One region of the Streptomyces sp. NBC_01288 genome, then DNA from elsewhere that is predicted to be linked to it. Evidence: riboswitches for the same ligand, from Rfam matches in the RefSeq annotation. Region 1 holds a riboswitch; each other region holds the start of a gene.
What was found. A riboswitch is a leader RNA that binds a small molecule or an ion and turns the genes downstream of it on or off. The one in region 1 is predicted to bind cyclic di-AMP.
Positions count from the first base shown of each region.

Region 2: it holds a riboswitch for cyclic di-AMP, as region 1 does, so the genes downstream of both, OG194_RS06195 (M23 family metallopeptidase) here and OG194_RS11660 (M23 family metallopeptidase) in region 1, are expected to answer to the same signal.
Region 3: it holds a riboswitch for cyclic di-AMP, as region 1 does, so the genes downstream of both, OG194_RS27625 (transglycosylase family protein) here and OG194_RS11660 (M23 family metallopeptidase) in region 1, are expected to answer to the same signal.
Region 4: it holds a riboswitch for cyclic di-AMP, as region 1 does, so the genes downstream of both, OG194_RS24675 (M23 family metallopeptidase) here and OG194_RS11660 (M23 family metallopeptidase) in region 1, are expected to answer to the same signal.

Region 1 covers NZ_CP108427.1:2,719,054-2,726,467, reverse strand. The annotation lists gene OG194_RS11670 (M16 family metallopeptidase) at 1-435, shown strand, start outside; gene OG194_RS11665 (M16 family metallopeptidase) at 432-1,820, shown strand; cyclic di-AMP (ydaO/yuaA leader) riboswitch at 2,035-2,194, shown strand; gene OG194_RS11660 (M23 family metallopeptidase) at 2,208-2,963, shown strand; gene OG194_RS11655 (GntR family transcriptional regulator) at 3,152-3,856, shown strand; gene OG194_RS11650 (HPr family phosphocarrier protein) at 4,018-4,299, opposite strand; gene OG194_RS11645 (bifunctional acetate--CoA ligase family protein/GNAT family N-acetyltransferase) at 4,489-7,347, shown strand.
Region 2 covers NZ_CP108427.1:1,385,408-1,392,821, reverse strand. The annotation lists gene OG194_RS06200 (alpha-galactosidase) at 1-1,564, shown strand, start outside; cyclic di-AMP (ydaO/yuaA leader) riboswitch at 1,868-2,030, shown strand; gene OG194_RS06195 (M23 family metallopeptidase) at 2,035-2,982, shown strand; gene OG194_RS06190 (SGNH/GDSL hydrolase family protein) at 3,171-3,956, shown strand; gene OG194_RS06185 (TetR/AcrR family transcriptional regulator) at 4,044-4,658, opposite strand; gene OG194_RS06180 (glutamate dehydrogenase) at 4,703-5,881, opposite strand; gene OG194_RS06175 (MBL fold metallo-hydrolase) at 6,163-7,365, shown strand; gene OG194_RS06170 (RidA family protein) at 7,399-7,414, opposite strand, start outside.
Region 3 covers NZ_CP108427.1:6,115,621-6,123,034, reverse strand. The annotation lists gene OG194_RS27645 (Ppx/GppA phosphatase family protein) at 1-26, opposite strand, end outside; gene OG194_RS27640 (DUF501 domain-containing protein) at 23-553, opposite strand; gene OG194_RS27635 (FtsB family cell division protein) at 661-1,137, opposite strand; gene eno (phosphopyruvate hydratase) at 1,237-2,523, opposite strand; gene OG194_RS27625 (transglycosylase family protein) at 2,839-3,534, opposite strand; cyclic di-AMP (ydaO/yuaA leader) riboswitch at 3,544-3,725, opposite strand; gene OG194_RS27620 (LysM peptidoglycan-binding domain-containing protein) at 3,919-4,896, opposite strand; gene OG194_RS27615 (cytochrome P450 family protein) at 5,122-6,546, opposite strand; gene OG194_RS27610 (tetratricopeptide repeat protein) at 6,543-7,414, opposite strand, start outside.
Region 4 covers NZ_CP108427.1:5,492,180-5,499,593, forward strand. The annotation lists gene OG194_RS24655 (dihydrofolate reductase family protein) at 1-438, shown strand, start outside; gene OG194_RS24660 (alginate lyase family protein) at 609-1,832, shown strand; tRNA gene OG194_RS24665 (tRNA-Met) at 1,885-1,958, shown strand; gene OG194_RS24670 (PP2C family protein-serine/threonine phosphatase) at 2,087-3,244, shown strand; cyclic di-AMP (ydaO/yuaA leader) riboswitch at 3,478-3,635, shown strand; gene OG194_RS24675 (M23 family metallopeptidase) at 3,647-4,657, shown strand; gene OG194_RS24680 (aldo/keto reductase) at 4,719-5,663, shown strand; gene OG194_RS24685 (PrsW family intramembrane metalloprotease) at 5,676-6,983, opposite strand; gene trmB (tRNA (guanosine(46)-N7)-methyltransferase TrmB) at 7,046-7,414, opposite strand, start outside.

The DNA of each region.
Region 1 (7,414 bases):
GCGGCCGGCTTCGGTCTGCTGCGGCTGGCCGGGGCGCCCTCCCTGGGGTGGCTGGACGTCAAGACGTCCGGGGACGTCGAGGTGCCGGTCATCGAGGCCGCCATCGACGAGGAGCTCGCCCGGTTCGCCGAGGAGGGCCCCACCGCTGAGGAAATGGAGCGCGCCCAGGCCCAGTTGGAGCGCGAGTGGCTGGACCGGCTCGGCACGGTCGCGGGCCGCGCCGACGAACTGTGCCGGTACGCCGTCCTGTTCGGCGACCCGCAGCTCGCCCTGACCGCCGTGCAGCGTGTCCTGGACGTGACGGCGGAGGAGGTGCAGGAGGTCGCCAAGGCCCGTCTGCGCCCCGACAACCGCGCGGTGCTCGTCTACGAGCCGATCGCGGACGAGGATGACGAAGCAGAGGCCGGCGACGAGAACGAGGAGGCGGCCAAGTGACCGAGCTCGCCACGATGGAATTCCACCCGCAGCCCCAGGCCGGCGAAGCCAGGCCGTGGGCCTTCCCGGCCCCGGAGCGCGGGACGCTCGGCAACGGCCTGACCGTGCTGCGCTGCCACCGCCCCGGCCAGCAGGTCGTCGCCGTCGAGGTGCTCCTGGACGCGCCCCTGGACGCCGAACCGGCGGGCCTGGACGGTGTCGCCACGATCACCGCGCGGGCCTTCTCCGAGGGCACCGACAAGCACTCCGCCGAGGAGTTCGCCGCCGAGCTGGAGCGCTCCGGCGCCACCCTCGACGCGCACGCCGACCACCCCGGGCTGCGCCTGAGCCTGGAGGTCCCGGCGTCGCGCCTGGCCAAGGGACTCGGCCTGCTCTCCGACGCGCTCAGGGCGCCCGCGTTCGCGGACAGCGAGGTCGAGCGGCTGGTCCGCAACCGCCTCGACGAGATTCCGCACGAGACGGCCAACCCGTCCCGCCGCGCGGCCAAGGAGCTCTCCAAGGAGCTGTTCCCGGCGACCTCGCGCATGTCGCGTCCGCGCCAGGGCACCGAGGAGACCGTCCAGAAGATCGACTCCGGGGCCGTACGCGCCTTCTACGACCGGCACGTCCGCCCCGCGACGGCCACCGCCGTGGTCGTCGGCGACCTCACCGGCATCGACCTGGACGCGCTCCTGGCCGACACTCTGGGTTCGTGGACGGGTTCCGCCGCGCAGCCGCGTCCCGTGCCGCCGGTGACCGCCGACGACACCGGGCGCGTCGTGATCGTGCACCGTCCCGGCGCCGTCCAGACGCAGCTGCTCATCGGCCGCGTCGGCGCCGACCGGCACGACCGCGTGTGGCCCGCGCAGGTGCTCGGCACGTACTGCCTCGGCGGCACCCTCACCTCCCGCCTGGACCGCGTCCTGCGGGAGGAGAAGGGCTACACCTACGGTGTGCGGGCGTTCGGCCAGGTGCTGCGTTCGGCACCCGACGGCACGGGCGCATCGATGCTCGCCATCAGCGGCTCCGTCGACACCCCGAACACCGGTCCGGCGCTGGACGACCTGTGGACGGTGCTCCGCAAATTGGCCGAGGGCGGACTCACCGACGCCGAGCGGGACATCGCCGTACAGAACCTCGTCGGGGTGGCGCCGCTCAAGTACGAGACCGCCGCGGCCGTCGCGAGCACGCTGGCCGACCAGGTCGAGCAGCACCTGCCCGACGACTACCAGGCGACGCTGTACCAGCAGCTCGCCGCGACCGGCACCGTGGAGGCCACCGCGGCGGTCGTGAACGCCTTCCCGGTGGACCGTCTGGTGACGATCCTGGTCGGCGACGCGGAGCAGATCAAGGAGCCCGTGGAGGCTCTCGGTATCGGCGAAGTGACCGTCGTCCCGGCCGAGTAGACGACCCGTAGCGAGCCGAACAGCGGCACGCGCGCGTGGGGGCCCTGGTGACTGAAGAGTCACCAGGGCCCCCTATTGTCCGAATTGGGGGAGAGGTTGCCTGTCTGCGCTGTGGCATGTGCAACAAAACCCGTGATCCGTTTGGGGATTGAAAGTGGCCCCGCTTAGCGTCGGTCCGGCTGTCCGTCAGGCACCGCGCCGCACTCGCGGCACCGGACAGTCATCGCCGAGTCCCCGTACGGCGCGAGCCAGGGGAGCCGGGGACCCACGTCCCTGGGGTGAATCGGACGCCCGCGCGCGGAGCGAGGGGGTCCGTAGGAGACCTTCCTGCTCCGAACCCGTCAGCTAACCCGGTAGGCGAGAAGGAAGGAAAGGACCACCCACTTCATGGCGTTCACCCGCGCCACCGGGAAGCACCGTCGCCCGAGCCGGACCCACCGCACCACCGTTCGCGTCGCGAGTGTCGCGGCCCTCACCACCACCGGCGTCGTCGGCACCCTCGCGAGCGCCCCCGCGTTCGCAGCGGAGCCCGCCGTGGAGCAGACCGGCCTCACCCCCGTCATCGCCATGGGCGACGCCGTCGCCGAGAAGATCGACGCCCAGGCCGCCGCCCAGCAGCAGGCCGCGGCCGAGCAGGCCGCCAAGGAAGAGGCCCGAGCCAAGGCCGCCGCACTGGCCAAGGCGGAGCGCGCGGCCGAGGTACGCGCCGCCCGCGCCGCCGAGCGCAAGAAGCTCAACACCTTCGTCGCACCGGTCACCGGCTCGTATGTCTCCACCGGCTACAAGACCGGCGGTTCCCTCTGGTCCTCCGGTGCCCACACCGGCATCGACTTCCACGCCTCGACCGGCACCTCCGTGCACGCGGTCGGCTCCGGCACCGTCGTCGAGGCCGGCTGGGGCGGCTCGTACGGCAATCAAGTGGTGATCAAGATGGCCGACGGCATGTACACCATGTACGGCCACCTGTCGTCCATCGGTGTCTCCGTCGGCCAGACGGTCACCCCGGGCGAGCAGATCGGCCTCTCCGGGGCGACCGGCAACGTCACCGGACCGCACCTCCACTTCGAGGCCCGCACGACCGCCGAGTACGGCTCCGACGTCGACCCCGTCGCCTACCTCCGCAAGCACGGTGTGAACGTCTGACGACGCACCGCCGCACTTCCCGAAGCCCTGGCCCGCCCGGCCGGGGCTTTCGGTGTTTCCGGAGCCCTCCTGTCCAAAAAATATCCATGGATTCCGGTCCGCCATCGGAAATTCCCGCTCATTGCAATAGAGTCACGGAACACACGTCAATCGTCGACGTTTCACGGGGATTAAGGCGGAGGTCGGACATGCGTATTCCGGCGCACTCGGTATGCACGGCGATCCGGGACGACATCGTCGCCGGTGTCTACGAGCGCGGCAGCCGGCTCACGGAGGAACTCCTCGCGCGCCGGTACGGGGTCTCGCGCGTCCCCGTCCGGGAGGCCCTGCGCACGCTGGAGGCCGAGGGGTTCGTGGTGACCCGGCGGCACGCGGGCGCGTGCGTCGCGGAACCGACCGAGCAGGAGGCCGCCGACCTGCTGGAGATGCGGATGCTGCTGGAGCCGCTCGGCGCCTCACGGGCCGCCCAGCGCCGCACCGAGGCCCACCTCAAGGTGCTGCGCGGCCTCGTCAGGCTGGGTCAGGAGCGCGCCAGGCGGGGCAACAGCGAGGATCTGCGCTCCCTGGGCAGTTGGTTCCACGAGACGCTGGCACAGGCCTCCGGGAGCCCCGCGCTGACCTCGATGCTGACCCAGCTGCGCCACAAGATCGCCTGGATGTACGCGGTGGACGCCCCGGCCAACCCCGTCGAGTCCTGGGCCGAGCACGGGGCCATCGTGGACGCCGTGGCCCGCGGCGACGGCGAGCGCGCCCGGGCGATCACCGCCCTGCACACCGAGCGCGCGGGCACCGCGCACCGGCTGCGCTTTCCCGGCGGGGCGAACGGCGCGAACGGCACGGAACGTGTGAGGACTTCGCAACCTCCCGTAAACATGTCGGGTCTGCGGCATTAACACGGGCGCCGTATACAAAGAGAGGCTAATTCGCGGGGGATTATTTATGCTGCCCGCAAGTGGAATTGCGAAGGGCTCGCCCGGTAATTCGGACGAGCCCTTCGAGGTTGCGGTACATCGTTTTTGGACGAAAAGCACCGCACCTAGCAATTGCGGGATGTTCAGACGGTCTCGGGGAGTTCCTCAAGACCTTCCGCGACCAGCTTCGCCAGTCGGTCGAGGGCCGCGTCCGCGCCCTCGGCGTCCGACGCGAGGACGATCTCCTCGCCGCCCTGGGCGCCCAGGCCCAGAACCGCGAGCATGGAGGCCGCGTTGACGGGGTTGCCGTCGGCCTTGGCGATCGTCACGGGGATACCCGAGGCCGTGGTGGCCCGGACGAAGATGGAGGCGGGGCGGGCGTGAAGGCCCTCCGCCCAGCCGACGTTGACGCGGCGCTCAGCCATGTGATGCTGCCCTTCAGAGTCTCAGGGTTGTCTAGACCAGTTTCCCACACGCGAAGCGAGCCCGGACCGGTCCCGTGGACCGTCCGGAGCGAGTCGTCGGACCGCGGCCTCGGCCCGACTTCTCCTCGCTGCTTTTCACCCACAGACTGCCTCGCGCCGTTGTCAGACGCGAGCCGTACGCTGGGCCCCATGCAGCAGACCTCGTCGGACCGGCACGAGTACCCCGCCCACTGGGAAGCCGACGTGGTGCTGCGCGACGGGGGTACCGCGCGCGTCAGGCCCATCACCGTCGACGACGCCGATCGCCTGGTCAGCTTCTACGAGCAGGTCTCCGACGAGTCGAAGTACTACCGCTTCTTCGCGCCGTATCCGCGCCTGTCCGCCAAGGATGTCCACCGCTTCACGCACCACGACTTTGTGGACCGGGTGGGACTCGCGGCCACCGTCGGCGGCGAGTTCATCGCCACCGTACGCTATGACCGCATTAGTGCCGACGGGCGTGCCGCCACCGCCCCGGCAGACGAGGCCGAGGTCGCCTTCCTGGTGCAGGACGCGCACCAGGGGAGGGGCGTCGCCTCCGCCCTCCTGGAGCACATCGCGGCCGTCGCCCGGGAGCGCGGCATCCGGCGCTTCGCCGCCGAGGTGCTGCCCGCCAACAACAAGATGATCAAGGTGTTCACAGACGCGGGCTACACCCAGAAGCGCAGCTTCGAGGACGGCGTCGTACGCCTGGAGTTTGACCTCGAACCCACCGACAGGTCCCTCGCCGTGCAGCGCGCGCGGGAGCAGCGCGCCGAAGCGCGGTCCGTACGGCGGCTGTTGGTGCCCGGCTCGGTCGCCGTCGTCGGTGTGGGCCGTACCCCCGGAGGGGTGGGCCGCAGCGTTCTCGACAACATCAGGGACGCCGGGTTCACCGGTGGCCTGTACGCCGTGAACAAGGCGTTCCCCGAGGAGCGGAAGGACCTCGACGGGGTGCCGGCGTACCGCTCGGTGCGCGACATCGAAGGCCCCGTGGACCTGGCTGTCGTCGCCGTTCCGGTCGAGCACGTCCCCGAAGTCGTCACCGAGTGCGGCGAACACGGGGTGCAGGGGCTCGTCGTGGTCACCGCCGGGTACGCCGAGAGCGGCCCCGAGGGACGCGAGCGCCAGCGTGAACTCGTGCGCCACGCGCGCACGTACGGCATGCGCATCATCGGGCCGAACGCCTTCGGGGTCATCAACACCGCAGCCGACGTACGGCTGAACGCGTCCCTCGCCCCCGAGATGCCGCGCCCCGGACGCATCGGGCTGTTCGCCCAGTCCGGTGCCATCGGCATCGCCCTGCTGTCCCGCCTGCACCGGCGCGGCGGCGGGGTCACCGGAGTCACCGGAGTCTCCACGTTCGTGTCGTCCGGCAACCGCGCGGACGTGTCCGGCAACGACGTCCTTCAGTACTGGTACGACGATCCCGACACCGACGTCGCCCTCATGTACCTGGAGTCCATCGGCAACCCCCGCAAGTTCACCCGCCTTGCCCGGCGCACCGCGGCGGCCAAACCGCTGGTCGTCGTCCAGGGCGCCGGATCCGCCCCCCAAGGACACGCGGTCCGTGCGACGCGACTGCCGCACGCGACCGTGTCCGCGCTGCTGCGCCAGGCCGGGGTGATCCGCGTCGAGACGATCACCGAACTGGTCGACACAGGGCTGCTCCTGGCGCGCCAGCCGCTGCCCGGCGGGCCACGCGTGGCGATCGTCGGGAACTCCGAGTCGCTCGGGCTGCTGACCTACGACGCGTGCCTCTCCGAGGGGTTGCGGCCGCTCGCCCCGCTGGATCTGACCACGGCGGCGACGGCGGCAGACTTCCATCGGGCACTGTCGGAGGCGTTGGCCGACGAGGCGTGCGACGCGGTCGTGGTGACGGCGATACCCGCGGTGGGGGAGGGGCCGGCCGAGGACGCGGCGCTGGCGGAGGCACTGCGGTCCGCCGCCGCGGCGGCTCCCGGGAAGCCGGTGCTGGTGGTGCACGTGGAACTCGGGGGGTTGGCTGAGGCGCTGTCCGCCGCGATGAGCACGGCACCACAGGTCGCTTCCAAGGCGCCCGGTACCGAGGGGGGCGCCGACCGGTCCCGCCCTGCGCAAGGACCACCCCGACAGAGCGCCGTAGAACCGGAGCAGGCCGTCCCCGCGATGCCCGCCCCCGAAGGCGGCGGCCTCATCCCCGCCTTCCCCGCCGCCGAGCGCGCCGTCCGCGCCCTCGCCGAAGCCGTGAAGTACGCGCAGTGGCGGCGCGAGGCCACTGACCCGGGCCGGGTGCCCGAGTTCGAGGACATAGACGAGAAGGGCGCCGCCGGACTGATCGGCGGGCTGCTCGCGCGCGGACAGGGCCTCACGCTCGGCGTCGACGACACCTGCGACCTGCTCGGGAAGTACGGCGTCGACGTCCACCGCGCGCTGCCCGCGCCCACCCCCGACGCCGCCGCCGAGGCCGCCCGCACCCTCGGCTACCCGGTCGCCCTCAAGGCCACCGCCCCGCACCTGCGGCACCGGGCCGACCTGGGCGGCGTACGACTGGATCTCGCGGACGAGGACCAACTACGGCGGGCGTACGCCGAGTTGGGCGAGTTGTTCGGGAAGCCGGAGGAGCTGCGGCCGGTGGTGCAGCGGATGGCGCCGCGCGGGGTCGACACCGTCGTACGCGCCGTCATCGACCCGGCGGCCGGGGCCGTTCTGTCGTTCGGGCTCGCCGGAGCCGCCTCGCAGCTGCTCGGGGACACCGCGCACCGGCTGGTTCCGGTCACGGACCGGGAGGCCGGGTCGCTGGTCCGGTCGATCCGGACGGCGCCGCTCCTGTTCGGCTGGCGCGGCTCCACGCCGGTCGACACGCCTGCCCTGGAGGAGCTGCTGCTGCGGGTGTCGCGGCTGGTCGACGATCATCCCGAGGTCGTTGCCGTGACCCTGGAGCCGGTCGTCGTGGCCGCGCACGGACTGAGCGTGCTCGGCGCCTCCGTCCGCCTGTCCCCGCCGCCCGCCCGCGACGACCTCGGCCCGAGGACGCTTCCCGTGTACTGACAGATGTACTGACGGATGTGCCGACGGAAGCTTCCCGCGCACCGGTCCCGTGTACTGAGACAGCTGT
Region 2 (7,414 bases), 1.3 Mb from region 1:
CGAGTCCCGGTTGGTGCGGTCCGACCTCACCTACGGTGAGAAGGTCATCGGCAGCCGGCGCGGCCACACCGGGCACCAGCACCTGCCCTGGGTCGCGCTCGACACCGACGCGACCGAGGAGCGCGGCGAGGTCTACGGCTGCGCCCTCGGCTGGTCGGGGTCCTGGCGGATCGCCGTGGCCCAACTCCCGGACGCGCGCGTGCAGATCGGCGGCGGCGCCGGGTACGACGACTCCGGACTGCTGCTCCTGGCGCCGGGGGAGTCCTTCACGACCCCCGTCTTCGCCGGGCTGTGGAGCGACGCGGGCTTCGGCGGCGCCAGCCGCACCTGGCACGACTACCAGCGGACGTACGTCATCCCGGACGCGGACCAGGACCGGCCGGTGCTCTACAACTCCTGGGAGGCCACCCAGTTCGACATCTCCGAGGAGCAGCAGGAGACGCTCGCGCAGCGCGCGGCGGCGCTCGGGGTCGAGCTGTTCGTGGTCGACGACGGTTGGTTCGGCGCCCGCACCAGCGACCGTGCCGGGCTCGGCGACTGGACCCCCAACCCGGACCGCTTCCCCGCCGGCCTCAAGCCGCTCGCCGACCGCGTCCACGCGCACGGCATGCAGTTCGGCATCTGGGTCGAGCCCGAGATGGTCAACCCGGACAGCGACCTGTACCGCGCGCACCCCGACTGGGTGCAGTACCAAGAGGGGCGAAAGCGGACGGAGTTCCGCAATCAGCTCGTCCTCAACCTGGCCCGCGAGGACGTCCAGGAGTACCTCTGGGAGCGGCTCGACGGGCTGCTCTCCAGCGCCCCGATCGACTACGTGAAGTGGGACTTCAACCGCTGCTTCACTGATGCCGGATGGCCCGGTGACACCTATCCGCAGCGCCTCTGGGTCGACCATGTGCGCGCCCTGTACTCCCTGTTCGACCGGTTGCGGGCGGCCCACCCGGGCGTGGCCTTCGAGTCCTGCTCGGGCGGCGGCGGCCGGATCGACCTCGGCGTCATGAGCCGTACGGACCAGGTGTGGACCTCGGACAACACCGACCCGCTCGACCGGCTCGCCATCCAGCACGGCTTCAGCCAGATCCACCCCGCGCGCGTGATGGCCGCCTGGGTCACCGACAGCCCGAACATCCAGCTCAACGGCCGGGTCAGCAGCCTGCGTTTCCGGTTCGTGAGCGCCATGGCAGGGGTGCTCGGGGTGGGCGGCGACCTCTCGGAGTGGACCGAGGAGGAACTCGCCGAGGCCCGCCAGTGGGTCGACCTCTACAAGGAGATCCGGCCGCTCGTGCAGCACGGCGACCTCCACCGGCTGCGCCCGCCGAGCGGCGGACTCAGCGCCGTGCAGTACGTCGACGGCGACGAGACCGTCGTCCTCGCCCTGCTCCAGGCGCAGCACTACGGCGAGCCCCTGCCGGCGCTCCGGCTGCGCGGGCTCGACCCGACAGCGTCGTACGAATGCCTCGAAACGGGCGAAGTCCACCGAGGGGCCGTCCTGTTGCACCACGGGCTGCGGACCGGGCTGCGCGGTGACCTTGATGCGACGGTTATCCGCCTGCGTCGCATCTGATCCCTCTGTCCCAATTGCAGCCTTCGTTCCAACTCGCTCTGGAATAAAGGAACCTGAGAGTTGTGTACGTGAGCAGCGTCATATTCGTGACCGTGCGTCGTTCGTCATGTTCACGTAATTGACGTGCTTTTACAGGGGGATTGAGGGGTTGAGTCCGGTGGGAATTCACGGAGGGTGACGGTGAATTCCCGCAGGGAAACACAAGAAACGCAAATCCGTGGAACCTCCTGCTTGTCCCTTTGCGTCTTCCTCGCTTACGTTCGCCACCAATCCGGACGGACGCCCAATCCTGCCGCCGACCGGACTCCGCACACACCCACCCGTATGCGGCAGGAGCGGGGGACCCACAGGTAAGACGCCTGTTCCGGTCTCCGGAACGGGCTTGGGGTTTAGCCGCGACCAGTGCGCGGCCGGGCATCTCCAGCCCGCACCCGACAGCTCACCTCGCAGGCGCCGGAGAGGAATTCGTCATGCCCGCGAAGGGTAAGCACCGCCGCCCGAAGTCCCAGCGACTCACCCGCTCGATGGCCGTAGCCGGAACCGGCGGCGCCGCACTCGCCCTTCCGCTCATGGGAGCCACCGGCGCCCATGCCGCGACCACGACTTCCGCTCCGGAAAAGGCGGTTCAGTCCGTTCCGGCGACCGAGAAGACGGTTACGGAGAAGGCGGCCGCGAAGACCGTCTCGAAGTCCTCGGGCGTCAAGACGTATTCGGTGCGGTCGGGCGACTGGCTCGCGAAGATCGCCGAGGAGCAGGACGTCACCGGCGGCTGGAAGAAGCTCTACCAGGACAACCGCGAGGCCATCGGCGGCGACCCGTCGCTGATCCACCCGGGCCTGAAGCTGACCCTCGGCAAGAAGGCCGCGACGAGCGGCACGGACACCGGTACGTCGTCCAAGTCGTCCGGTACCACGTCTTCTTCGTCCTCGTCCTCGTCGTCCTCCTCTTCCTCGGAGAAGAGCAGCTCGGCCGCGCAGAGCGACGACAGCACGAGCACCAGCACCTCCACCGGCTACACCCTCCCCGTGACCGGCGGCACCATCGGCACCGGCTATCACGTCGCGGGCAGCATGTGGTCCAGCGGCTATCACACCGGCGTCGACTTCGTCGTCCCGACCGGCACCACCGTCAAGGCGGTCGCCGCGGGCACGGTCGTCTCGGCGGCCTACGACGGCGCCTACGGCAACGAGGTCGTCATCCGGCACGCGGACGGCGAGTACTCGCAGTACGCCCACATGTCGCAGCTGTCGGTCTCGGCCGGCCAGACCGTGACCGAGGGCCAGCAGATAGGTCTCTCCGGCGCGACCGGCAACGTGACCGGCCCGCACCTGCACTTCGAGATCCGGACCACGCCGTACTACGGCTCGGACGTGGACCCGGTCGCCTACCTCCGCTCGCACGGCGTCACCGTCGGCTGACGCCGGAGCCAGGAGCAGAGCAGTTCCGGGGTCAACGCCCCTGATCGGAGGGTTATTCCGACTTTGGACAACCCTTTACGAGTGGCTTATCTCACCGCCCGTCAACCCCAAAATACGATCGCGTAGGTCACACCTCAGGGTGAATTATGGTTGCCGTGGCTAACGATTCGAAGAGTGACAACAGAGCAGTGATCGGGTCGTACGTGGCGGTGGGGGACAGCTTCACCGAGGGCGTCGGCGATCCAGGGCCCGACGGGGCGATGGTCGGCTGGGCCGACCGGTTCGCGGTACTGCTCGCGGACCGGCGGCCCGAGGGCGACTTCGAGTACACCAATCTGGCCGTGCGCGGGAAACTGCTCGACCAGATCGTGGAGGACCAGCTCACCCGGGCCAAGGAGATCCGGCCCGACCTGGTCTCCCTGGCCGCGGGCGGCAACGACATCATCCGTCCGGGCACCGACCCCGACGAGGTCGCCGAGCGCTTCGAACGCGCGGTCGCCGACCTCACCGCCGCCGTCGGCACCGTCATGGTGACGACCGGCTTCGACACCCGTGGCGTGCCCGTGCTCAAGCATCTGCGCGGCAAGATCGCCACCTACAACGGACATGTAAGGGCCATCGCCGACCGCTACGGCTGCCCGGTGCTCGACCTCTGGTCCCTGAAGACGGTCCAGGACCGTCGGGCCTGGGACGGCGACCGGCTCCACCTCTCTCCCGAGGGACACACGCGCGTGGCGCTCCGCGCGGGCCAGGTCCTCGGCGTCGAGGTCCCGGCCGACCCGGACCAGCCCTGGCCCCCGCTGCCGCCGCGCGGCACGCTCGACATCCGGCGCGACGACGTGCACTGGGCGCGCGAGTACCTGGTGCCGTGGATCGGACGCCGGCTGCGGGGCGAGTCCTCCGGGGACCATGTCGAGGCGAAGGGCGCGCTGTCGCCGGACGCCATCAAGATGCGGATCGAGCGGGTGGCCTGACGGGGCGACACGGCAACAGGCTGCCGCGTTAACGGGGTGACATGTGCGGAGTCGTCTCCTCGAAGAGGCGGCTTTTGCGGGAACGGCTCAGGGAGCGGTCAACGCCGCCCGCTCCAGGCCGAGTTCCCGCGCGAGTGCCTCGTCGACCCACTCCAGGGCCCGCGCCCGCGACACCGTGCCCCCGTAGGCGGTCATCTGTACGGCGAGCCCGTCGAGGAGGGCTGTCAGGCGCAGGGCGGTGGTGGCCGGGTCCGGGCAGTGGAACTCGCCCGCGGTCACGCCCTCGGCGACGACCTCCGCGAGGGCCTGTTTCCACTGGCGGTCGAGATCGCGGGTGACGTCCAGGAGGGCGGGTTCGCGGAGCGCCGCCGCCCAGCCCTCGATCCACAGCCGCCAGCCCTTGGCCTGCCCGGTCGGCGCGTACCAGCGCACCGCGGCCCGCAGTCGGCGCAGCGCGGTCGTACGGCGGCCCAGGAGCTTGTGGAGATGCGCGAGGTCGTCCTCGGCGGCGAAGGTGAACGCGGCGGCGACCAGTTTCTCCTTGGTCGAGAAGTGATAGAGCACCAGCGCGTTGCTCACACCGAGCGCCGAGGCCACGTCGGCGATCCTGACCGCCGCCACGCCCCGCGCCTCGATCTGCTCGACGGCGGCCCGCAGCAACTCCGCCTGCCGTTCCGCCACGCTCAACCGCACTCTCGCCACGCGGTCACCCTAATCCGTTGCCCATAGGGGTGCTGTCCCGTACGTCACCGGTACCAGCCGAACCGTTCCGCGATGACCGGCAACCGGTCGTCGACGATGGCGTGCGCGGCGGCGCGCGGTGTCGTGCCGTCGGTGTCCGCGCGGGCCAGCATCCGGTCGATCAGGGCGCGCATCGAACGCCGGGTGTGCGCGAACGCCTCGTCCGCGTCGGCGCCGATGTCGCCGAACAGGGTCCACCACCACCAGGCGTTCGTCCCGGAGTTCACGACCACGTCCGGCAGCACGGTGACCCCGCGCGCGGAGAGCAGGTCCTCCGCCTCGGGCAGTACGGGCATGTTGGCCGCCTCGACGATCCAGCGGGCGGTGATCCCTTGCTGGTTCGTGGTGTCGATCGCGTACGACACCGCCGCCGGAACCAGCACCTCCGCGTCGACGGCCAGCCAGTCCTCGCCGGGGAGTTCGAGGTCGCCGGGGCGCAGCGCGAAGCGGTCCACGGTGCCGTAGGTGTCCCGGGCCGCGAGCAGCGCGTCCACGTCGAGGCCGGCCGGGTTCGCGATCGTGCCCTTGATGTCGGCGACGGCGACGACCGACAGCCCCGCGCGCGTGAGGAACCGTGCCGTGGCCCCGCCCATGGTGCCCAGCCCCTGTACGGCGACCCGTGTCCCCGTGTACGGCACGCCCGCCCGGTCCAGCGTCGCGAGCACCGACTCGGCGACCCCGCAGCCGCCGACCAGCTCGTCGAGACCGATGCCGTCCACCTCGACCGCGAAGGCGTCCGCGAGCCGCCGCCGCGCCGCGGCCTCGTCGTCGAGCAGCGGGTACACGGCCTGGATCGACGACACGAGCCCCGCCTCCGCGGCGGCCCGGTCGACCAGGTCCTGGCTGAGCCCGAGGTCCTCACCCGTCGTCCAGAAGCTCTCGATGTACGGCCGCATGGCGCGCAGGTAGCGCACGAGGAGGCCGTACGACACCGGGTCCCGGGGATCGCAGTCGATGCCGCCCTTGGCGCCGCCCAGGGGGATGTACCTGCCCTCCGGGTCGTAGTGCAGCGCCTCTTTCATGGTCATGCCCCGGGCCAGCCCCGCCACCTCGTCGAGCGTGCAGCCCGGCCGCATCCGCAGCCCGCCGCTGGACACCCCGCGCACCAGCCGGTCGACGACCAGGAAGCCCCGGCGGCCGGTGACGTGGTCGGTCCAGGTGAGCGACATCAAAGGGGCGGTCATACGGGCTCCTCGGGGCGCCGGCCGACAGCGAGTACAGGCAGGACGAGCACGGGAGCGCGTACCGGACGGTCGGTGCTGAATGACAGGTACTGAACAGCGAGTCAGTATCGGAAGGGGTGCCGCGTCCTGTCAACGGAAGGTCCGGTTCCGTCCGCGGCGTCGACCTCCGGCGCGGATCTTTGGTCTTTCCTTGGAAACCGGCCCCGGTGACGCCGATGCGGCGGCGTTGTCACAGGGGTCGACCATAATGGAAAGCCTGACCGACCCGACCTGGAGGCATCGTGACCGGATTCCGTACGCTGAGCTCCGGGCTCCGCGCGCTGCAGCCCGCTGCCTTCGGCGTGGAGCCGAGCGGCGAGCGCCTGGCGCGCATCCGCAGATCCCCCCACTTCAAGGACGGGGTGTTCCAGAACCCCGGGGGCAATACGAACGTCCGCCCGTCCGGCGGCACGATCCGCGGGATGGGCAAGTCCTACCTCGACAAGGAGCAGCGCGCCCGCCGCGCCCCCGACGGCACGCTGCCGGTGCACGCCACCACTCTCGCCGACCTGGCCAGGCCCGCCGCCACCGGGCTGCGGCTGACCTGGATGGGGCACTCCAGCGTGCTCGCGGAGATCGACGGCCACCGGGTCCTCTTCGACCCGGTCTGGGGCGAGCGCTGTTCCCCGTTCCCGTTCGCCGGACCCAAGCGGCTGCACCCGGTGCCCCTGCCGATCGCCGCGCTCGGCCCGGTCGACGTCGTGGTCATCTCGCACGACCACTACGACCACCTGGACATGCCCACGATCAAGGCACTGGCCGACACGGACACCCTCTTCGCCGTGCCGCTGGGCGTCGGCGCCCACCTGGAGCACTGGGGAGTGTCCCCCGACCGGCTGCGCGAGCTGGACTGGCACGAGGAGACCAAGGTCGGCGGCCTCACCCTGACCGCCACCCCGGCCCGGCACTTCTGCGGCCGCGGTCTGCGCAACACCCAGCACACCCTCTGGGCCTCCTGGGTGGTCGCCGGTGACGAGCACCGGATCTACCACAGCGGCGACACCGGCTACTTCGAGGGCTTCAAGGACATCGGCGCCGCGCACGGCCCGTTCGACGCCACGATGATCCAGATCGGCGCGTACAGCGAGTTCTGGCCCGACATCCACATGACGCCCGAGGAGGGCATGCGCGCCCACCTCGACCTCCAGGGCGGGCAGCCGCACGGGGTGCTGCTGCCGATCCACTGGGGCACCTTCAATCTGGCGCTGCACCCGTGGGCCGAGCCCGGCGAGTGGACCGCGGACGAGGGCGAAGCGGCCGGCCAGGCCGTGGCCACACCGAGGCCGGGCGAGCCCTTCGAACCGGGCGGCGACCTGGCGACGGACCCGTGGTGGCGGCCCTTCGGGGGAACGATCGACCACCCGTGGCGGACCCCGAAGCCGGTGGAGACGGAACCGAAGCCGACCACCGCTCCGGCAGAGTTGGACCTCGCGAACGAACGCTGACAGGGCGAAGAAGTCCTGACCTGCCGGCTCTGCTCAGTCGATGATCGCG
Region 3 (7,414 bases), 3.4 Mb from region 1:
CAGTCGACGGCGGCGACACGGGTCACTTCTCGTCCTCCTTCGTCACCGTCACGCACGGCCCCTTGGCCCACCACTCCGGCAGCATCGCGATCGCCTCGTCGCCGAGCGGGTTGACGCCCGGGCCCGCGGCCAGGGAGTGGCCCACCAGGACGTGCAGGCACTTCACGCGGTCCGGCATGCCGCCCGCGCTCGGGAAGCCCTCCAGGACCTCGATGGCGTCGCGGCGCGCGATGTAGTCCTCGTGCGCGGCGCGGTACGCGGCGGCGAGTTCGGGATCGGACTCCAGCCTCGCCGACATCTCCTTCATCACGCCGTTCGCCTCAAGGGTGCCGATCGCGGAAGCCGCGCGCGGGCACGTGAGGTAGTACGTCGTCGGGAAGGGGGTGCCGTCGGGGAGGCGGGGAGCCGTCTCCACCACGTCCGGCTCTCCGCACGGGCAACGGTGTGCGATCGCGCGCAGCCCGCGCGGCGGACGCCCGAGCTGCTGCTTGAATGCCTCGACGTCCGCGTCGGTGGGCTCGGTGCGCGGAGTGGACGGCGGGGGCTTTTCCATGCCTGTACGAAAGTCTCTCTGTCAGTTCAATTCGGTTCAGCCACTGGGCAGTTCAGTCACTGATCAGGGCGGGGGCAGTCACTGATCGCGGCCTCTGCCCCGGTCAGTCACTGGTCGGAGGCGTCGGACTTGTCCACGCCGTCCCAGACGTTCGAGTACCACGGGCGGTCGGCCGCCCCCAGTTCCGCGCGCGACTGCTTGGCCGCGTCCGGGTCGATCACGATGTAGCCCGTCTCCCCGGGCATCACGTAGTGCAGCCGCTGCCGGATCTGCTGCTCCGCGTACGAGTCGTCCTGCCAGCGCGCCTTGAGGTCGCGGAGCTGCTCGACGCGCTGCCGCGCCTGCTCCTGCTGCCGTTGGAGATCGGAGATCTCGGCGCGCTGGGAGACGTACTGCCTTATCGGGTACGCCAGCGCCACGATCAGCGAGCACAGCACCAGGGCGAGGAGGGCCGCCCGGCCGGTGAGCCGGGAGCGGCGGGCCTGCCGCTTGGTCTGGGAGCGGTAGACACGGGCCGCCGTCTGCTCGCCGAGCAGCTTGAGCCTGGTCGCGGTGGAGAACCGGTCCCGGTCCTTCACGGCCATGTCCCGCCTCCCCTTCACACGTGCGTACGTCCCCGCACACGGTACGGGACCGGGTGCGGGGACGTACGTACGACTGGCTAAGGCTTAGCCCGGTATGGGTCAGCCCTTGAAGCGGGGGAACGCGCTGCGGCCCGCGTACTCGGCCGCGTCGTCGAGGATCTCCTCGATGCGGAGCAGCTGGTTGTACTTGGCGACGCGGTCCGAGCGGGCCGGGGCGCCGGTCTTGATCTGGCCGCAGTTCACCGCGACGGCGAGGTCGGCGATGGTGGTGTCCTCGGTCTCGCCGGAGCGGTGGGACATCATGCACTTGAAGCCGTTGCGCTGGGCCATCTCGACGGCGTCCAGGGTCTCGGTCAGCGAGCCGATCTGGTTCACCTTGACGAGCAAGGCGTTGGCCGTGCCCTCCTCGATGCCGCGGGCGAGACGCTCCGGGTTGGTGACGAAGAGGTCGTCGCCGACGATCTGGACCTTGTCGCCGATGCGGTCGGTGATGACCTTCCAGCCGGCCCAGTCGTCCTCGTACAGCGGGTCCTCGATGGAGACGAGCGGGTAGGCCGCCACGAGCTCCTCGTAGTACTCGGTCATCTCGGCGGCCGAGCGGGACTTGCCCTCGAACTCGTACTTGCCGTCCTTGTAGAACTCGGACGCGGCGACGTCGAGCGCGAGCCCGATCTGCTCGCCGGGGATGTAACCGGCCTGCTTGATGGCCTCGATGATGAGGTCGAGCGCGGCGCGGTTGGACTCCAGGTTCGGGGCGAAGCCGCCCTCGTCGCCGAGGCCGGTGGACAGGCCCTTGGTCTTCAGCACCTTCTTGAGGGTGTGGTAGACCTCGGCGCCCCAGCGCAGCGCCTCGGAGAAGGACTCCGCGCCGATCGGGGCGATCATGAACTCCTGGATGTCCACGTTCGAGTCGGCGTGCGAGCCGCCGTTCAGGATGTTCATCATCGGAACGGGCAGCAGGTGCGCGTTCGGGCCGCCGAGGTAGCGGAAGAGGGGGAGGTCGCTGGCCTCGGACGCGGCGTGCGCGACGGCGAGGGAGACGCCGAGGATGGCGTTGGCGCCGAGCGAGCCCTTGTTGTCGGTGGCGTCCAGGTCGAACATCGCCTGGTCGATCAGTCGCTGCTCGGTGGCGTCGTAGCCGACGAGCTCCGGGCCGATCTGCTCGATGACGGCGAGAACGGCCTTCTCGACACCCTTGCCGCCGTAGCGGTTGGGGTCACCGTCACGCAGCTCGATGGCCTCGAAGGCACCCGTGGAGGCGCCGGACGGAACGGCGGCACGACCCGTGCTGCCGTCGTCGAGGCCGACCTCGACCTCGACCGTGGGGTTGCCTCGGGAGTCCAGGATTTCCCGGGCTACGACGACGTCGATGGACGGCACGAGCATCTCCTTCTTGGGGTCTGACGCGGCTACGGCAACACCGCAGCGGCTCTGCGAGACGAGCCTAACCGGCTCGGGGCGATTGGCCATCCGGTCGGCCGCCTGATGGACAGAACCGAGAGTAAATTGTTTCCGAACGGAACAAAGCGCTTCGCTGAAGAGCGCGCAAAAAAGCCCCGCTCCGGTGCGTACGGGGGAACACGCACCGGAGCGGGGAGCCCGTGGGGGACGGGGGTGACCCTCACGAGGTCTCCATGATGGGGACCACGGATGTGAGGGCGCTGTGGTTCAGCTACGAGACCGATATGTCGTTTCGGGCTGTCACTTCAGGTGGAGCTGCTGGCCCGGGAAGATGAAGTCGGCGTCGTCGATGATGTCCTTGTTCAGCTTGAACAGCTGCTGCCAGCCGCCCTTCACCTTGTGCTTCTCGGCGATGGAGCTGAGGGTGTCGCCCTTGACGACCTTGTACTCGCCGTCACCCTTCTTGACCTTCTTGCCGGTCGGGGTGGTGACGGTCTTCTTGGCGGCCGGGCGCTCGGCGGAGCGGGAGGCGGTGGTGTCGCTCGTGGAGCGCTCGGTGGTGCTCTTGGAGGAGCTGGAGCTGTTCGAGCTGCTCGACGAGCTGGAGCTGCCGCCGGAGTACGAGGCGCCGGAGAGGCCGGTGCCGCAGGTGGGCCAGGCACCCTTGCCCTGGGCGGCGAGAACCTTCTCGGCGACGGCTATCTGCTGGGACTTGGAGGCCTGGTTCGCGGTGGAGGCGTAGGCGGTGCCGCCGTACGCGGCCCACGTCGAGGCGGAGAACTGCAGGCCGCCGTAGTAGCCGTTACCGGTGTTGATGGACCAGTTGCCGCCGGACTCGCAGCTGGCGACCGTGTCCCACTCGGACGCGGTGGCGGCGGAGGCGCTGCCGGTGGCCATCAGCGGGGCGGCGATCGCGACACCGGTGACGCCGGCGAGCGTGGCGACGCGGGTGGCCTTAGACGGACGGCGGTGCTTGCCCTTGCTGGAAAACAGCATGGAAAATCCCAATCCCCTCACCGACGCCTGCGAGGTGAGCTGTCGGGTTCGGGCCGTGTGAGTTGCCCGGCCGTGCTCGTACGTCTCGTACGCGGCACGACTTAACCCCAAGCCGGTTCCGGTCGTCTCTCAACTCCCGGGCCCGGCGCTTACCTTGGGTCCCCCGCTCCTGCCTACGGCGCTTGACGCGACGAATGTTCCCGGAGGCCGCTGGCAGGACTCGGCGTGTGCGGCAGCCGGGGCTCGTGGTGACGAGCGGCCTTGACCGTAGACACGGAATCGGCGGAATTTCAAAGACGATCAGGGCTTCTGAGACTCATCCCACACTTTGATCAAACCGGACATTCAGCTCGAAGCATGACGTGAACTCCCGCTGCTCTCTTGCTACTTTTCGTCCACTTCCGTACCGACGTCCAAGGTCTGACCGGCGGCGATCTGGGTCGGATCGGCGCCTATCACCTTTTTGTTCTCGGCGTAGAGCGCACGCCATCCGCCGTCGTAACCAAGGGAGTCGGCGATGGACGCGAGGGAGTCGCCGGCGCGGACGGTGTAGGTCTGCGGCGACACGCTCTCCTCGGCGCTGGCACCGCGATGCTTACCGGCACTCTGCTGGTCACCCTGCTGGTCGTCGGAATCGCTGAGCGCGCCGGTGTCGACGAGGCTCCATTTGCCCACCGCCTGGCCCGAGTTGTCCGATTCGTCGATTTTCGGGGAGGCGGCGACCGAGTCGTTGCCGGTCGAAGGAGTGGTTGACTTGTCGGACTTGGCGGAGTTGTCCGTCGCGGTGGGCGAGGGGCTGTCGCTCGACGAGTCGCCGCCGGACGCGTCGGACGAAGTCGAGTCCGTGGTGCCGGAGTCGGACAACCCGGAGGAAGCGGACGAGTCCGACGAACCGGAGTCGGCGTCGGAACCGGAGTCGGAGGAGCCGGTCGGAGTGGCCGACGGGGAGTCACTCGCGAGGCCGGTGTCGACGTCCGTCGAACCCGAGGTGGTGGTGAGACCGGAGAGCAGCGCGCAGGTGGTCCACGCGGAGGTGCCCTTGTCGGCGAGGATCTTCTCGGCGACGGCTATCTGCTGGGAGCGGCTGGCCAGGTCGGCGCTCGGGGCGTAGGCGAGGCCGCCGTACTTCTCCCATTCGTCCTGGGTCATCTGCAGGCCGCCGTAGTAGCCGTTGCCGTCGTTCTCGCTCCAGGAGCCGCCGCTCTCGCAGTTGGCCACCTTGTCCCAGGTGGTGCCGTCGGCGGCGTTCGCGGAGGCCGCGGCGAGAAGGGGGATGGCGATGGCGGAGCCGGTCACCCCGGCCGCGACGAGGAGAGCCGGAGCCTGACGGGGGCGACGGTGACGACCGTTCCCGGAGAGCATGCGGAGGCCTTTCGCGTGACAGCGGGGGGACCGCGCGGCGGGTGGTGCGGGGGTGCTGCGTGGGGTGGTGCGGGGCGCCGCGCTGGTACGTGAACGTACCCACAGTCGATCACTTGTCACAAGTTAATGCCACGGAGATCACGTGAAGATCACAGAGTTGAAGAACTGTCACTTTCGGGTTTAGGGGGCTGGATTGCCGGTTCAGCGGCGCTCCGGACCACCTGTTCAACGGCGTTCCGGGGTGAACTCCACGGGGAGTGTGCGCAGTCCGCGCATGATGAGGCCGCCGCGCCAGCGCAAGTCGGCCGGATCTCCGGCGAGTTGCAGGTCGGGGAGGCGGGTGAGGAGCGTGGCCAGCGCGGTCTGGCCCTCCAGCCGGGCTAGCGGGGCGCCGAGGCAGTAGTGGATGCCGTGGCCGTAGCCGAGGTGTTGATTGTCACGGCGCCCGAGATCGAGGACGTCGGGATCGGCGAACCGTTCCGGGTCCCGGTCCGCGGCGGCCAGTACGACCAGCACGGGGTCGCCGGCCGCGATGTCCTGCCCGCCGAGGGTGAGCGGACGGGTGGCGAAGCGCCAGGTGGCGAGCTCCACGGGGCCGTCGTAGCGCAGGAGTTCCTCCACGCCGGTTTCGAGGAGGCCGCTCTCCCCCGCGGCCAGGGACTTCTCCAGGCGGGCGCGCTGCTCGGGGTGGGTGAGGAGGGCGTACATGCCGTTGCCGATGAGGTTGACAGTCGTCTCGAAGCCGGCGAACAGCAGGATGAAGGCCATCGCCGCGGCCTCGTTCTCGGTGAGGTGCTCGCCGTGGTCGGAGGCGCGGATCAGGCCGGAGAGGAGGTCTTCGGTGGGAGTGGGGGTCGGGGTGGGGGTGCCGGTGGGGTTCTCGCCGGGGTACGGGGCGGGGGTGCCGGACAGGTTCACGCCGGGGTGTGGGGCTGGGGCGCCGGACAGGTTCACGCCGGGGTGCGGGGTGGGGGCGTCGGAGAGGGCTTCGCGTTTGCGGTGGATGAGGTCGGCGAGATAGGCGCGCATCTTCTTGACGGACCGGGCGACTCCGCCGCGCGGCCCGCCTCCGTGCCGGATCATCATGCCCGCCCAGTCACGGAAGTCGTCCTGGTCCTCGCGGGGGACGCCGAGGAGGTCGCAGATGGCGTAGATGGGGAGCGGGAAGGCGAAGTCGTGGATGAGGTCGGCGGAGCCGTCGGCTGCGAACCGGTCGATCAGATCGTTCGTCAACTCCTGCACCCGGGGCGCGAATTCGGCCACCCGCCGGGGTGTGAACGCCTTGCTGACCAGTCGTCGGAGGCGGGTGTGGTCCGGGGGGTCGATGTTGAGCAGATGCGTCATCAACTCGGCCTTGCGTTCACCCGGGATACCCGTCTTGCCCTTCGCGTGCGCCGGTTCGTCATGGTGCGCGGGGTTCTTGGAGAGCCGGGGGTCGGCGAGGGCGTGCTTGGCATCGACGTAACGGGTGACCAACCAGGCCTCCACTCCGCTGGGGAGCCGGGTCTTGTGCACGGGGGCGTGCTCGCGGAGCCAGGCGTAGGTGGGGTAGGGGTTGGTGGCGAATTCCCAGGTGAAGAGGTCGGGGGCCTGGTCCGGAGTGGGGGTCGCGGGGTTCGGCGGGGTGGGGTGGCTGGGCTGGTTGGTCACTCGTTGACGGTATCTGGGGTGGGGGTGGTGCCGTCCGGAGGGCGGGGCGGTGCCGGGAGGACTTCGGGGAGGCCGATGGGGTTCGCGGTGCCAGCCCATCGATACGTGTCCGCGACTTCAACCCTCTGATACCAGTCCGCGGCTTCGGCCATCCTGCCCTGCAGGTCCAGCAGCACCCCGATGGCCGTCTCCGCCTCGGAGACGCCCCCTTGGAGGGCTTGGCGATATAACTCCATCGCCTCGTCGAACCGATCCTGCCTGGCCATCCACTGGCCGAGGTTGAATGCCGCGCTCGCATCTCCAGCATGTGCGGCTGACTGGTAGTAGGGGACCAGCTTGACTTCGTCGGCCTCTGGCTCCCACGAGAGATGGACGCCCAGTTCACCTGCGCCGCGCGCATCACCCCGTGCGGCGGCATAACACAACCAGACGTCCGCCTCCGGGGCCCGCCAACTGCTCAGAAGAGCACCGAGACTTACGGCGACCTCGAGGCGGCCGGCGGCCGCAGCCCTGCGGTACCAAAGAAGTGCCTCGTCCTCGCGACCGGTGCCGACCAGCGTGTCGCCGAGTTCATGGGCGGCCACGGGGTCACCGGCTTCGGCGGCTCTGCGCAGCCATGCTTCGGCTTGGTCGCGGAGGAGCTTGCCCAGTGTGGTTGCGGCCCAGGAACCACCGGCCGCAGCCGCCTGCTCCAGATACGGCATGGCCTGCGTGGTGTCGCCGCGTGTCATGAGGAACGCTGCGAGTGCCTCGGCACCCCTCCAGTCGCCCACGTCCGCCGCCCGGCTGAGCAGGGCACAGCGCTCATCGGGTCCGACGCGGCCGGCGAAGGCGATCATCAAGGCCGTGTCCTCCCCGTTTAGCCGGG
Region 4 (7,414 bases), 2.8 Mb from region 1:
CACCACTGGCTCGCCCTCGCCTGCGACCTGGCCGCAGACTGCCCGCCCTCGGAGACGGCGTTCAGCGTCGGCGCGGTGGTGGTGGCGGAGGACGGCACGGAGTTGTCCCGGGGCCACTCCCGCGAGGCGGGCGACCCGGTGGTCCACGCGGAGGAGGCGGCCCTGGCCAAGCTGGACCCGGCCGACCCCCGCCTCCCCACGGCCACCGTCTACACCAGCCTCGAACCCTGCACCCACCGCGCCTCCCGCCCCAAGCCCTGCGCCCGCCTCATCCTCGACGCGGGCGTACGGCGGGTGGTGACCGCTTGGCGCGAGCCCGACACGTTCGTCGCGGGGGCCGACGGGAGCGGGATGTTGGCAGCGCGGGGGGTGACCGTGGTCGTACTCCCGGAGTACGAGAAGCGAGCGAAGGCGCCGAACGGGCATCTGCTCGGCTGACCCGGGACACCCTCTCCGGAAAAGTGTGTCACTTTCGCCGAAAGTGACACACTTTTTCAGGCCCCCCACCCCCCCGGCTCCCCGACCGGCCCATCAAATCCTGCGCCCCACCGCCTCCCACGTCACGCTCACAAAGAACCGGTGCGGAGGACAACGCGGAGGTAGGACACATGAGGTCAGTGGGCCGGCGGCACGCCATCACCTTGCTGGGCGCGTCCGTAGCCGTAGGACTGCTCGCCTCGTGCGGAACGGCGGACACCGGCACGCGGACCATGGCCCGGGCGCTTCCCGCGGACGCCGCGTTCACCCACCCCGGAGTCCTCGTCAGCAAGGGCCAGCTGGACGCCGTGCGCAAGAACGTCACCGCCGGCAAACAGCCCTGGCTGAAGGCGTACTTCGGGATGCGGGACAGCAAGTACGGGTCGTACAAGTACACGGCGAAGCCGTCCGCGGACGTCGACTGCCCCTGGAACGGCAAGGCCGCGCACGGCTGTGTCGAGGAGCGCGAGGACGCGATCGCGGCGTACACGCAGGCGTTGCTGTTCAGCATCACCGGCAAGCAGCATCACGCGCTCAAGGCGCGGGAGATCATGGACGACTGGTCGGCGAAGATGAAGGAGCACACCTCCGACGACGCCGGGCTCCAGACCGCGTGGGCCGGTTCGACCTGGGCGCGGGCGGCGGAGATCGTGCGGTACGCGCCCGGCGCCGGATGGCCGGCGGACCGGGTCAAGCGGTTCGGGACGATGCTGCGTACCGCCTACGAGCCGGAAGTCACCAAGGACCTGCCGGACTACAACGGCAACTGGGACCTCGCGATGACGGACGCGGCGATCGGCATCGCCGTCTTCCTCGACGACCACAAGGCGTTCGACGCCGCCGTCAAGCGCTTCCGCGACCGCGTGCCCGCCTACTTCTACCTCGCCAAGGACGGCAGGGTGCCGCTCACCCCGGTGGGCTCGAAGCTCACCACGCCGCAGAAGCTGACGACATACTGGTTCAAGCAGACGACCTTCAAGGACGGCCTCGCCCAGGAGACCTGCCGCAACTTCAAGCACGTCGGGTACTCGCTGGCCGCGACCGCGCACATCGCCGAGACCGCCTGGCACCAGGGCGTCGACCTCTACGACGGGGTCAAGGACCGGCTCAAGGCGGCCCTCGAATTCCACGCCCGCTACCAGCTCGGCGAGCCCGCGCCCGCCTGGCTGTGCGGCGGCAAGGTCGACCGGAACATGGGGCCCGACCTGGAGGTCGCCGTCAACCACCTGGAGGGCCGGCTCGGCGTGAAGGTGCCCGCCGCGCACAAGCTCGCCGAGTCCACCCGCCCGGCCGGCAGCGACGACCTCTTCGTCTCCTGGGAGACCCTCACGCACGCCGGGAACACCGCCGACTGAAACCTGTGTGACATCGGACCCCGCGGATGGCGTATAGTTGCAATCACAACGGCGCGGGGTGGAGCAGCTCGGTAGCTCGCTGGGCTCATAACCCAGAGGTCGCAGGTTCAAATCCTGTCCCCGCTACTACGGCCAAGGGCCGGAATCCAGAAATGGGTTCCGGCCCTTGGTGTTTCTCCCCCTGTCGGCCCACCCCGCTCGCCGCACTCCCCCCACCGGGAAAAACTGGACGTGTGGAGGAGGAGGGTCCGTACGTGCGAGCCGGCGGGCGCCTCCCCGGCGATCCCACGCCCGACCCGGGCCTCGGCGACAGTCCGTCCCCCCGCCCCGAGGGCGAGGGCCGGCGGATCTCGTACGCCCGCGCCGTCGTCCGCCGCCTCCCCGTCCTGCTGCTGATCGCCGCCGCGCTCTACGACTACTTCACCCCGTCCGAATTCACGGCGGCCCCGCTCTTCACCGCCGCCCCGCTGGTCGCCGCCCCGCTCTACTCCCGGCGCGGCACCGTCCTCACCGGTCTGGCGGCCGTAGCCGTCGTGCTGGTGATCCACATCAGGCTCGGCATCGTCCTCGACACCGACGCGGTCACCGAGGTGGTCACCGTGGCGACGGTCGCCGTCCTCGCCGTCCTGATCAACCTCCTGGTCCGCCGCAGCAGCGAACAGCTCGCCTCCGCGCGCGAGATCGCCGAGGCCGCCCAGCGCGCCGTCCTGCCCGAACCGGCCGATCGCATCGGCGGGTTCGCGATCGCGGCACGGTACGAGGCGGCGCAGGAGGGCGCGTTCATCGGCGGCGACCTGTACGCGGTGCAGGACACCCCGCACGGCGTACGGCTGGTCGTCGGCGACGTGCGCGGCAAGGGCATGGGCGCGGTCGCCGCCGTCGCCGTGGTCATCGGGGCGTTCCGGGAGGCCGCCGAGCAGGAGGCGACCCTGGAGGCGGTCGCGCAGCGGCTGGAGCGGGCGCTGGCGCGCGAGGGCACCCGGCGCGACGGGCTCGACGCGTTCGAGGGGTTCACCACGGCCGTCCTCGCCGAACTCCCGCACGGCGACGGCGTCGTACGGATCGTCGACCGCGGCCATCCGCCGCCGCTGCTCCTGCACGAGGACGGCACCGTCCGTACGTTGCAGGTCCAGGAGCCCGCACTGCCCCTGGGAATGGGGGAGTTGGGGGTCTGGCCCGACCGTGCTGAAGAGTTCGCGTTCCCGGGCGGGGCCACCCTCCTCGTGCACACCGACGGGCTGTCCGAGGCGCGCGACTCCCGCGGTGTCTTCTACGACCCCGGGGCGCGGCTGGCCGGCCGGACCTTCCGCACCCCCGAGGCGTTGCTCGGCATCCTCGCCAAGGAGGTGCGCCGGTACTCCGGGGGCTGGATGACGGACGACATGGCGATGATCGCCGTACGGCATCCATGACCGTTGTCACGGCGGGTGACCGGGTGGGAGCCCTCCGCATAACAACTGACATGCCGTCAATACCTGTGGGAATTCTGAGACTTGGCCAACTCGCCCGTTTTTCGCCGGTGGTGGGCCCTTCGTCCAGCAAGGAAAGGTTAATGATCAAGCCGAACAGCTTGGAAACGGGCGCCCGTGTCTATTAACGTTCGATAACGCAGCGCGGTCGTCCCAGCCGTCACTAGAGATGGCTCCGTGCGCACGCGCCGAATCCTGAAAGGGAACCGGGGAACCACCACCTTGGGGTGAATCGCTCGTCAACTGCCGTGGAAACGCGGCCGGTTTACGCGCGTAGGAGACCTTCCTGCTCCGAACCCGTCAGCTAACCCGGTAGGCGAGAAGGAAGGAAAGGAGCACGCCCACGTGGCGTCCAACCAGGCTGCCCCAGAAGCCCCTGTCGTCTACGGCGGTTACCGCCCCGACGAGGGCCCCTGGGAGGAGTGGAATCCCAGCGCGGAGACCGTTGCTCCCAACCGCGGCAAGCACCGTGTCGCCAAGCAGCGTGGTGGCGGAGGATTCGCCCGCAGCTCCACCGTCCTGGGCGTCGGTGTCATAGCCGCCGTCAGCGCGGGCGGCATGGCCAGCGCCAACACCGGCAAGCCGCCGGTATCGATCTCCATACCCGACCTGCCCTCCGTGGGTCATCTGTTGGACGACTCGTCCAGCAGTACCCCCAAGGGTTCCGCGACCGCGCTCAGCAGCGTCGGCGTGACCACCACCGAGACCGCCAAGGGTGCCTCGGACGCGGGCGAGCTGCTGCGCAACCGGATCATGGCGCAGGCCGAGTCGCAGCAGGTGCAGGTCGACGGCAAGTCGAAGGCCGCCGTCGAGGCCGCCGTCGCCAAGCAGGTCGACGACGCCGCCGCCAAGGCCGAGAAGGACGCCGCGAAGAAGGCCGCCGACGCGAAGAAGGCCGCGGAGGCCGCCGCCAAGAAGAAGGCCGAGGCCGCGAAGCTCGCCGCGCTGGCCAAGCAGTACACGCTGCCGGTCGGCTCGTACACGATCACCGGCACCTTCGGACAGGCCGGCTCGATGTGGTCCTCCGGGTACCACACGGGTCTCGACTTCGCCGCTCCCACCGGCACGCTGATCAAGGCCATCCACAGCGGCACGGTCACCGAGGCGGGCTGGGCCGGGTCGTACGGGTACCGCACGATCCTCACCCTCGACGACGGCACCGAGCTGTGGTTCTGCCACCAGTCCTCGATCAACGTGAGCGTCGGGCAGAAGGTCTCCACCGGTGAGGTCATCGGCCGCGTGGGCGCGACCGGCAACGTGACCGGGCCGCACCTCCACCTGGAGGTGCACATCAACGGCGCCGCCACCGCGAGCGACCCGGCGCCCTGGCTGCGCAGCAAGGGCCTCAACCCCTAAGGGCTCTAAGGGCTCTAAAGGGCTGGAATATCCGGTTCCGGTCCGGCTGTTGAAGTGGGTCATGACTTCTCTTCGCAAGCTGGGCCGGTCCGACCTTGAGGTCTTCCCGCTCTCCCTCGGCGGCAACGTCTTCGGCTGGACCGCCGACGAGGCGACCTCCTTCGCCGTGCTCGACGCCTACGCGGCCGCGGGCGGCAACTTCGTCGACACCGCCGACTCGTACTCGGCGTTCGCGCCGGGCAACCAGGGCGGCGAGTCCGAGACCATCATCGGCAAGTGGGTCAAGGCCCGCGGCAACCGCTCCGACGTCGTCATCGCCACCAAGGTCAGCCAGCACCCCGACTTCCCGGGCCTGAGCGCCGCCAACATCAAGGCCGCCGCGGACGCCTCCCTGCGCCGCCTCGACACCGACCACATCGACCTCTACTACACCCACTTCGACCAGGTCGAGGTGCCGGTCGAGGAGATCATCGGCGCGCTCGACGAGCTGGTGAAGGCGGGAAAGGTGCGGCACATCGCCGCGTCCAACATCACCCCGGCGCGGCTCCGGGCCTCCCTCGACCTCTCCGACCGCGAGGGCCTCGCCCGCTATGTCGCCCTCCAGCCGCACTACAACCTGGTCTCGCGCGACACCTACGAGGGTGAGCTGAGCGAGCTCGCCGCGCGGGAGGGCCTGGCCGCGGTCCCGTACTTCGCGCTGGCCGCCGGCTTCCTCACCGGCAAGTACCGCCCCGGTACGACGGTCGACAGCCCGCGGGCCGGGCGCGCGGCCCAGTACCTCGAATCGGAGCGCGGCCTGAACGTCCTCACCGCCCTCGACGAGGTCGCCCAGGCCCACGACGCCCCGGTCGCCACGGTGGCCCTCGCCTGGCTCGCGGCCCAGCCCACGGTCGCGGCCCCGATCGCGTCGGCCCGGTCGGTGGAGCAGCTCCCCGCACTGCTGGGCGTGGCCGAACTGGAGCTGACGGAGGCGGAGATCACCCGCCTCACGCAGGCGTCGGCGTAAATGTCCTCGGAACTATGACCGGTACGGGTTGTACAGGGGAGACCCGTACGACCCGTACACCGGCGGCCACGGCGGCACCACCACCGGTACCGGTGGCGCCGTCCGGCGCGCCGCGTAGTCCAGCGCGGGCCGCGCCACCTCCCGGCGCAGCCACAGCTCGTGCAGCAGCTCCCTTTCCCGTACGACGAAATCGGCGCCGGCGCGACCCCGCGCGGCCCGGTGCCGCAGGAACGCCAGAGAGGTCGCGTGGGCCTCGTACCGGGCGACCGAGCGAGCCGCCTGCCTGCCGAGGTGGTGGCGGGCGTACTCGCGGGCCAAGCGCCGTGCCTTCATCGAGCCGAGCACGAACGGTTCGGCCGGGATCAGCCAGCCCGCGTAGACGTAGGCGGGCAACTCCTCGCGCACGGTGCGCAGTTCGCGCTGCCGGGTCCAGACCGCCAGCCAGGTCAGCAGGCCGAACATGGGGACCATGAAGACGCCGTAGACCTCGAAGAAGCCGTACTGGCCGAAGGTGGAGGAGCCGTTCCAGATCGCGTGCATGCCCATCGCGAGGAGCAGGCCGGTCAGCGGCAGCAGGACGCGGCGGACGTGCTGCCGGTCGGGGGAGAGGGCGGCGATGCCGAAGCCGATGCCGGTGAGGACGGTGAACAGGGGGTGCGCGAAGGGGGACATGACGATGCGCACGAAGAAGGTCGCCGCGGTGACGGAGGTGAAGCCGCGGTCGCCGGTGAGCTGGTCGGTGCCGAAGGCGGTGCCGAGGTAGAGGATGTTCTCGGTGAACGCGAAGCCGGTGGCGGTGACCCCGGCTATCACCACCCCGTCGACGATCCCGGTGAAGTCCCGTCTGCGGAACAGGAAGACGAGGAGTACGGCCGCCGCCTTCGCCGACTCCTCGACGATCGGGGCTATGACGGTCGCGCCGAGGGTGTCCGCGCTGGTCGGATCGGCGGTCGTGGTCGCTATCCATCTCGTCGCGAAGCTGTTGGCGACGATGGCTATGAGGGCCGCGGCGCAGGCGCCCCACGCGAAGGAGAAGAGCAGGTTGCGCCAGGGGCCGGGGTCGACGCGGTCCAGCCAGCGGAAGGCGGCGAGGAGGAGGGGGACGGGTAGTACGGCGAGCCCGAGCCCGACCAAGAACCCTTCCGTGCCGGTCTGTTGGCGGACCAGCGCGAGGATGACGAGCCCGGAGAGCGTCAGCAGGGCGATCAACGCGCCGTAACGGACCCACTTCCGCTGCCACCAGCGCACCCGCGGCCCGTGCCCGGCCACACCACCGGCGGGGTGGCCGGGGTGCGGGGGGTACGGCGGAAACGTGGCCACGGCATCGACCCTAACGAGGTAAGGGCACGGCCCGCGAGGGAGCCTGGCGTCGGCGCTGGTCGTCAGTGCTGGTCGTCGTGGGGTACGCGACGGAAGAGCAGATCGTTCACGACATGTCCCTTGTCCAGTCCCTGGCCCTCGAAACGGGTCAGCGGCCGGAACTCCGGACGGGGCGCAAAACCGCCCTCAGGTTGGCTGTTCTCGAAGTCCGGGTGCGCGTCGAGCACTTCGAGCATCTGCTCCGCGTACGGCTCCCAGTCCGTCGCGCAGTGCACGGTCGCCCCTGGCTTGAGGCGGGTCGCGGCGAGGGTGAGGAACTCCGGCTGGATCAGGCGCCGCTTGTGGTGCCGCTTCTTGGGCCAGGGGTCCGGGAAGTACACGCGCAGGCCGTCGAGCGCGTCCGGGACGAGCATCTCGCGGAGCAGGATGAT